Regions from separate parts of the Aneurinibacillus baijiui genome, predicted to be linked through region 1. Evidence: riboswitches for the same ligand, from Rfam matches in the RefSeq annotation. Region 1 holds a riboswitch; the other holds the start of a gene.
The links. A riboswitch is a leader RNA that binds a small molecule or an ion and turns the genes downstream of it on or off. The one in region 1 is predicted to bind thiamine pyrophosphate.

Region 1 (4,426 bases):
CTGTACTTGTGTGCTGTTGTTTTTGCAGGATGTCGCGGTTGATTTCCACCACGACGATACGATCGGCTAGATGCAGGTATTCAAGCAGTTGTTGGACATTTACTATGGTGCTTGGTACATTTTGCACTTCGCCATTAATCGTGAGTGTCATGAGAGTGATGCCTCCTAACTTTATAAGGTTGCGTGTGCATCTCCTGTTACCATATCAGCGATGATCTTTCCGGTAAGCGGACTGAGAAGAATTCCATTGCGATAATGTCCGGTAGCGGCCAATACATTCGCATAGGAAGCGATCGGGCCGCAATATGGCATACCGTCCTCTGTTTGTGGACGTAGACTGGCCCATGCTTTTTCTAACGGGCAGTTCTTAAGTTCAGGCAGGAGTCGAATGGCTTTTGCCATGAGCGCCTGCAGCCCATCGATAGTCAGACGGCTGTCAAATCCGCAATCAGCAGACGAGGCTCCAATCAGTAGACGATTGCCATCTTTGGGTACGATATAGCAGCCGTCGGCATACATTGTTTTTTGTACGGGCTGCCGCATTGATAGGACAGAGAAAGCCTCGCCTTTAATCGGAAAGACGGCAAGAGTCAGACCAAGCATATGTGCGATGCGTCCGCTCCAGGCTCCGGCGGCTAGAACATATTGTTTTGCCGTCCATTTACCGCGCGAAGTCACGATGCCAGTAACATGCTCGCCCTCCTGTTCGATATGAAGCACTTCACAATGTTCCACAAGCTCCGCTCCATGGCGGGCGGCGGCAACTGCAAAGGCTCTCGTTAAATCAGGTGCAGAAACCTGGGTATCATCTGGCAGATACAGAGCTCCGGCAATCTCACGGCTTACTTTAGGTTCCATCTTAATCACATCCGGCTGGTCCAGCCAGTCAGCACGAAGGCCGTGTGTTTGCTGCCAGCAACCGCGCTGCTTAAGAGCTGCGGCCTCCTCGGTGGTCCAAGCAATACGAAGCATCCCGGATTCATTTAAGCCGATATCAATATCGGACGCCGCCCTAAGCTCTTCTGCCAATTCCTTGAACATCGCCCGGCTTCTGAGCGACAGATCAACGAGCGGTCCTGGTTCGGTAAATTCTACTTGAGCACCGAGCATGCCTCCTGCCGCACTTGAAGCGTGCGCACCGATCGTGTCCCGTTCCAAGACAGCGACCTTTTTTCCACGCTTAGAGAGCTGATAGGCGATAGAGACGCCGATGACTCCGCCCCCGACAATAATCACATCATACGTATTCATTTTCTTTTTTCCTCCCTGTTAGGAGGCCACGCATACCTGGGGGGTACGCGCGCATCCTGGATAGCCTGATGAAATTCCTTCACAGAAAGTACCGGATCGATCGACTGCATAACGGCGGATAATGCTGCAATACCCGTACATCCAGTTGCAAGCACATCCGCCGCACGATCTGGTGTAATACCTCCAAGCGCAATGACAGGCAAGTCGATGCTTTCGGCCATCTCTTGAAGTAGTTCAAGTCCACGACCCGGCTGGCCAAGCTTTGAAGCGGAGGGGAAAATATGTCCGTATAGTACATAATCGGCCCCTGCCGCCTCAGCAGCTTTTGCTTCAGATAGACTATGAACAGATACACCAAGTAATTGAGTAGGAGCCAGTTGGCGAAGTACGGCGGCTGGCATGCTATGGTAGGTGGCCTGGATGGCTGCCGCTCCGCTTGCTTGTGCGATATCTGCACGGTCATTAATTGCGAGCTTAGCGGAGGGGATACCAGACGCTGTTATTTGTTGCACCCATTCCCACAGTTCTTTGGCTGTCTTCTCTTTCTCACGCAGGTGAAAAAGATCAACATACGGATGAATTTGTGCCGCAATTCGGCAGACGACTGTAAGCGGCTGCGTGCCGCTGCTGAGTACGTGAAAAGCATGCCGCATTTTTGTACCTCCAAGCGTAAAATAAAAAAGCCGGGACCCTATATGGGACCCGGCTTGCCTGCATTGTATAAAATGCTTGTCTGCCGCCTACTTTCCTACGCTGGTACAAACCAGATCAGGTCCCAAGAGTTTAGAAACTTCATCGCGTTTCATTCTCAGCCCGGCTCATCGGGTTCCCCTAGTAGTACTTTCTTTGCTATTGAATTTTTTTCATTATAACAAATCTGAATAAGAATGGAGAAGAAAATTTTAAAAAACTTCTGTACATATGATGTGTGTGCTTTTATAAAATGGCCGCAACAAGTTTGCTTCGATGTAATAACCCTTCTCTTCCTGAGGTAATATACTACTAACTTGTTTGCTAGGTTATTCACTCAGGAGCGGAGGAGATTAGCATGAAGATCAAAAGAAAACAACAGGATACGTTTCGGAAAATCTGGCTATATCGTTTAAAAAATAATAAAACCATGATACTCAGACAGGCGATGGAAGAAGATGCGCGACATATTATTCATCGTCTGCATCGTGTGCTTGATGACGGTATCTACCTAGAAGAAGAAAAAGAGACGATGAACAGCGCAGAAGAGGAGGCCGCTTTAATTGGCCGCATGAAGCAGGAGGGGAGTCTGTACGCTGTGGCTGAATTTGGAGAAGTCATTGCTGGTGTGGCACAAATTAAGCGCGGCACTTTAGAGATGAATCGCCATATAGGTACATTTCGTATTTGGCTTGGACCGGAATTTCAGGGCTATGGCATCGGGTCGAAGCTGATGGATTATGCACTGCAATGGGCCGAGCATCAGAAGCTAGAGAAGGTGTGCCTTGATGTATTTGCGGATAACGAACGAGCCATTGAGATGTACAAGAAGTACGGCTTTGTTATTGAAGGTCGCCGCAAGGCCCAGTTTATCCTAGATGATAAGCATGTAGATGAAGTATTCATGAGCAAATTCATGTAACAAAGCGCAGGCACAAAACGGAATGACCGTTTGTGCCTGTTTTCCTTTTTTGGGTAGAAATTATAGAGAGACTTCGGGTAGAATAAGAAATAGTTTGTTTTTGCAGAGAAAGGAAGGAAATCATGAATTCATTCATAGCTTTTCAGCTGAAGCCGGAGATTCTGCAAGGTATTGCAGATTTATATTATAAAGAGCCAACTCCAATTCAAGCACAGGCGATTCCGCTGGCCCTTGAAGGCAAAGATGTTCTCGGACAAGCGCAGACAGGTACAGGGAAGACGGCTGCATTCGTTATCCCTATGCTTCAGAAGCTTGACCCAGATAAAAAAGATGTACAGGCGCTTGTGATGACACCAACGCGCGAGCTGGCTATTCAAATTGCCGAAGACATTGCTGATTTAGGCAAGCATATGGGAATTAGCGTATTGTCGCTGCACGGTGGACAGGATATTATGCGCCAGATCAGCAAGCTCTCCAAGCATGTGGACATTGTTGTAGGAACCCCAGGTCGGATTCTTGACCATCTGCGCCGAGAGACGCTTCATTTTGGACGGATTCATACGCTGGTCCTTGACGAAGCCGATAAGATGTTGGAGATGGGCTTTGTAGAAGAGGTAGAAGAAATCTTTATCCAGACCACCCACCAGAAGCAGGTCCTTCTATTCTCGGCAACTGTTCCGGATGGTGTTCGCCGTCTGGCGCATCGTTTTATGCGGGAGCCGCAAATTGTGCGCGTTGAGAAAAAGCAGATGACAGCAGAGAATACGAAAGAATCCTATTATGTAGTCAATCAGAGCGAGAAACTGGACGTGCTGATGAAGCTTGTAGGAGAGGCTAGGCCTTATCTGGCAGTCATCTTTGCCAATACGAAGCAGCGGGTTAATGAGCTGGTTCGCCGTCTACAGGAGAACGGTATCGAAGCCGAAGCGCTGCACGGTGATCTTAGCCAGAAAAAGCGTGAACAGGTAATGGATCTTTTTCGTGAGGCGAAATTTCAATATCTTGTGGCAACGGATATTGCTGCCCGGGGATTGGATGTAGAGGGGATTACCCACGTATTCAACTATGACATGCCTTCAGATGTAGAAAGCTATATTCATCGTGTAGGTCGAACAGGACGTGCAGGACAAGAGGGGGAAGCCATCTCGCTCATCTCTCCGCGTCAGAAGCAGTGGTTCGATCGCTTTTCCCGCTCCATTAGCGGCGGTGTTGAGCAGAAGTTCTTAGGCGGTAAAAAACGCGAGGAACGCAAAGTGCGCCGGAGAGTCGAAACTGCTGCTGAGGTTACGGAACAGGAGCGGCAGGCAGATGAACGAAGCGCGGAGAAAAAGCCGGCGGCCAAGCCGCAGGGCGGACGTGCCAAGGCGCAGCCAGCCAAAGTAAAGCCTGGCTACAAGAAAAAAATCCGTCTGGAAAAGGAAAAACAGCAGCGTAAAGAGCGCCGTAAATCCATTCAGGATTCATATAAGAAAAGAAAGAAAAAATAATGAAAAAACCGGGACGGAGGCTTTATTTAGCCGCTGTTCCGGTTTTTTTGTGCGAAAAGCGTGTTATGTTGCCTCC
Region 2 (4,426 bases), on a different contig from region 1:
TAGAGCAGCCGCATCGTCCGCTCATGAAGAACGGAAGCGTCAATCCCGCGCTGACGTCCGCCAAAAGCAATTTCGTCATACACCCGGTCGGTCACAAACTGAAGCTCCGGGTTTTGAAATACGAAGCCGATCTGCTCGTACAGCTTTTTGGCCGACCATGCATGGAGGGGGCGTCCCATGTAATGAAGCGTGTCCCGTTTTCCTTTTCTCAGGCCAGCTAGCGCTTGCAGCAGGGTGCTTTTGCCTGCCCCATTTTCCCCGATTAGTACTGTCCATTCTCCTTCCCTGATGGAGAAGGAGACAGCATCAAGCACCGGATGGTTGCCGTATCCAAGAGTAAGGTCGGTAGCTGTATAGATTTCTTTATAGTCATTCTTATCACGGTACGAGTCGGCACGTGCCTTGGTACAATGAAGTGAAGCATCCCACGCTTTGGCCAGCGGATGGGACTCGTCCGCTGCGACCTCATCCATTGTGTAGGGAAAGAGGCGGGGACGCCAGATACCTGCTTGCTCCATCTCTTTTTCATAGCGCAGGAGAACTTCCTGCGGTGTACCTTCCCCGATGAGCTGTCCGTTTGCGTTCAGCACAATCACCCGATCCATCCAGTCAATCAATCCGTCAAGCACATGCTCGACAAATACCATGGTTTTTCCTGTTTCTGCAATGGTTTTAAGCTGTGCAAATACATCGCTTCGTCCCTGCGGATCAAGCTGGGCGGTCGGTTCATCGAAAAACAGCACATCGGCTTCCAGCGCCAGCAGGCAAGCAAGGGCCAGCCGCTGCTTCATGCCGCCGGAGAGCGTCTCAATGGGTGTGTGCTTCGGTACAAAAAGACCGGCTTGTTCCATCGCCTGCCCGATGCGTTCGTCCATCTCTGCGCGGGGGATGCAGCGATTTTCTAAGCTAAACGCAATCTCATCTCCAACGGTTAGCATACAGAATTGCGCATCTGGGTCTTGAAACATAACACCGACAGAGGAGGAACGTGTTACAGTTCCCTCCATCTCCGCTTCAATCGCATGAGGAATGATGCCGGATAGCACAGATAGCAGCGTAGACTTTCCACAGCCGGAAGGTCCGAGCAGTAGAACCTTTTCTCCGGGCTGTATGGAAAGGGACAGATCACGCAGCGTATAGACATCAGCATCATAAAAACGGACGGAAAGATTCTTACATGCCAGATGCGGAGTCATAGCCCTCACCCCGCTGTCCTCTGCGCTGCCGCATGATTTCGTATTGACCAAGGATACCGGTTTTCGCCAGTGACTCGGCCAGAACTTTGCCCAGCAGGCCACCTAGGATCATGCCGCTTACGATGCGTAGGGTAAACGTTGCGGTCAGCACACCTGGTGTATAATAGCCGAATCCGTTGGCGATCAGGCTGTATGCCATGCTGCCCACAGCGGCTAAAGCACCTGATAGCATCAGGGTAAATACGTTATATTTTTTATAGCGGAACAAGAAGAAGGCAAGTTCTGCTCCAAGGCCCTGGGCAAAGCCGATCAAAAGGGAAGAGAGGCCGAAGTGACTGCCGGTAAATACCTCCACAGCCGCTGCCGCCAGCTCGGCAATCAGCGCAGCGCCCGGCTTGCGGACAATGAAGGCGACGAGTGGGCTTGCGACCACCCATACACCGAACATAAATTCCGCACCGACCGGTCCTACGAGCGCCGAGATCGGTAGCCACAGTGTAGACCAGCCAAGATAAAGCACTCCGCAGGCGATCGAAAGTACGACCGCCAGCACAACCTCGCGCATTTTCCAGCTCATCGTTTGCTTACCTGTCCGATTTCTACTGGCCATTCCTGTTTCGTATACGCCATATCCCAGAACAAGTATTCCAACTGGCAGCTTGTTAAGAAATGCCGGGTCATTCTTTGTTTTTCCGCTTCATCGGCGTGTTCAGCCCAGCGGTTGAGCCGTTCGCAGAATGCATCTGTGAGCGCGTTCATGGATGCCTCGCCATAAAAAGTAATCCAATCATAGAACGGATGCGCTGGAGATGGATTCACTTCCTTCATCAGCTTTTGGCCGATTTCTAGATACGTCCACGGGCATGGCAGCAGCACGGCGATGATTTCACCAAGCGTGCCTTCATGGGCGACCGTCAGCATATGGCGGGTATAGTGGCTTGCGTTCGGTGCCAACGGATAACCCTGCAGATCTTCATAGCGCACTCCGGCTACGCGGCACAGATTATTGTGCGGGTGGGCTTCTCCGTGCAGCGTAAAGGAAACCTGCTCCGCAAACATTGCCATATCTTCGCGCGCGTCGCATTTAGAGATGGCGATGCCGTAGATGCGGGCGAATGTATTAAGATATTCAAAATCCTGTTTTACATAATGAATAATAGCCTCTTTGTCCAGATCACCGTTGGCAATGCCTTGCACGAATGGGTGAGCAAAAATGGCTTCAAAAATTGGATCGGCCTCCCGGCGAAGCTGTTCAGTAAATGTCATCATACAAATTCCTCCTACGTAGTTGGTTTTTCAAAAGAAGACATTCCACAGGGGCGGCCGTCTCAAAATAAAAAGCCGCTCTATCATAGAGCGGCATACGAGACGAAAAGCATGTGCCAACCATAAAGGCATGGCGTATCATCGCTGCCACTTTCCTACGCTGGTATAATCCAGATCAGGTTCAAAGGGATCAAAGCAGTGCTTTATCTCAGCCATTACGGCACCCCTAGTGGACTTCCTTATGAAATTATCCGTAGAATAGCAGGTTATCTGGAAACTGTCAAATATTTGTCGGTGATTTTAACTTTTTCGCAACTTTTTTCTGTGGGGTTGCATCTATAATGATAGTAGTAATGCTAAAAAATTACGTAAGCATACAGAATGAGCGGTATAAAGAATGGAGACGAAAATATGAATAAGCAACAGGCAGTGCGTATGGGAAACAGAACCGGTATGCGCTGGCTTCTGCTGTGCGCTGGTGTAGTGTTCTTGCTTATCTATGCATCCGGACACGTGCAGAGCTATACGGAAGCAACGACGTATGAGAGGGCGATCCATAGTATCAAAGAAAAGAATTGGCCCGAAGCGCAGCGCTTGCTGCAAGAGGTAACAGATGTTGAGGATGCGAAGACGCTTCTTATATATGTACAGGCAAGGCGGGAGATGACGAATGGCGGGATGGGCGGTTATGCGGCGGCGCTGAGCAGTCTGCATAAAATTCCGGATGACTACCAGGGGGATCTGTATGAAGAAGTCACGGCGCTAAAACGTGATGTGCAAGCGGCTTGGCAGCTAGAGTTGAAGAAGGCGCAGACAGCACAGGACAAGCGCCCCGCACCGAAAGTGGGTATGACAAGAGAGCAGGTTCGTACATCGAGCTGGGGCGCGCCCAAATATATTAACCGGACCGAAACGGAAAACGGCGTGGTAGAACAATGGGTATATCCGGCCTATCGTTTTGTGTATGTAGAAAACGGAAAAGTAACGATTGTTCGGCCTTAGAATAGAAAAAGAAGCGCTCCCTATTTACCAACAAGGAGCGCTTCTTTTTGTTAAAACAACGCTAAGACCACATATAAAAAGGGAATTAGCCTTGTAACTCCACTTCTTTTTTCGGATAGTCTACCTTCTCGATTCGTAAATCACCCGGGCGGGCTGCTTGATAGACAGCGGAGCCGACAATATCCGCTACATTTTTGAGCTTTTCTTTGCTGATCTTATCTAGCGTATCATCTGGACTGTGATACCACGGTTCTACCGGTGCATGGATGAACAGGGCGGATGGAATACCAAGCGCATGGAAGGATTCGTGGTCGCTGCGTCCTTCCTGACCATACGGGAGCACTCCGCTCAGGCGGGAGCTTGCCGCTGCTCCGAGATCGGTCACACGGTTTTTCTCCCCGTCAATTGTATACATGATCAAATCCCCTGCGTCCCGGCTGCCGACCATATCCAATTGGAACATGCCGATTGTGCGCTTGATTTCATCCGGAGTTAGTGTAGCCGCATATTTCTCTGAGCCGATCAGGCCGTTTTCCTCTGCCCCAAAGGTAACGAAGCGAATCTCCGTATCGGTTTTCAATTTGGACATAATGCGTGCTAACTCAAGCGTGACGGCCACGCCGGATGCATCGTCATTAGCGCCTGGTGCTCCCTCTACGGAGTCATGGTGTGAACCGATGATGATCATATCTTTTGTATTTTTCTTGTTGGCATTTGGCTTCTTGGTCGCGATTACGTTATGTGATGTCAGCTTTCTCACTTCCGAACCTGCTACCTTGACTGTAGCCGTTACCGCTTCTCCTGCTTTGAGCTTGGCAGCCAATGCTTCGCCGTCCGCTTTGGTAATCCCCACAGCGGCGACGAAGGAGGCATCGGCGCCGCCTAATGTACCATCAAGTTTGCCATCTACGTTGTTGTAGATAATAATCGCTTTGGCGCCTTGTTTGGCGGCATTTTTTACC

Region 2: linked by a shared signal. The riboswitch ahead of tenA (thiaminase II) and the one ahead of AB3351_RS11165 (thiamine phosphate synthase) in region 1 are both predicted to bind thiamine pyrophosphate.

Annotation. Positions count from the first base shown of each region.
Region 1 covers NZ_JBFTXJ020000005.1:57,467-61,892, reverse strand. Annotated here, with positions in the region: gene thiS (sulfur carrier protein ThiS) at 1-151, opposite strand, end outside; gene thiO (glycine oxidase ThiO) at 172-1,251, opposite strand; gene AB3351_RS11165 (thiamine phosphate synthase) at 1,248-1,904, opposite strand; TPP riboswitch at 1,980-2,094, opposite strand; gene AB3351_RS11160 (GNAT family N-acetyltransferase) at 2,300-2,863, shown strand; gene AB3351_RS11155 (DEAD/DEAH box helicase) at 2,986-4,350, shown strand; gene AB3351_RS11150 (PadR family transcriptional regulator) at 4,414-4,426, opposite strand, start outside.
Region 2 covers NZ_JBFTXJ020000002.1:363,948-368,373, forward strand. Annotated here, with positions in the region: gene AB3351_RS05115 (ABC transporter ATP-binding protein) at 1-1,196, opposite strand, end outside; gene AB3351_RS05120 (ECF transporter S component) at 1,174-1,773, opposite strand; gene tenA (thiaminase II) at 1,770-2,462, opposite strand; TPP riboswitch at 2,598-2,700, opposite strand; gene AB3351_RS05130 (hypothetical protein) at 2,874-3,464, shown strand; gene AB3351_RS05135 (M28 family peptidase) at 3,550-4,426, opposite strand, start outside.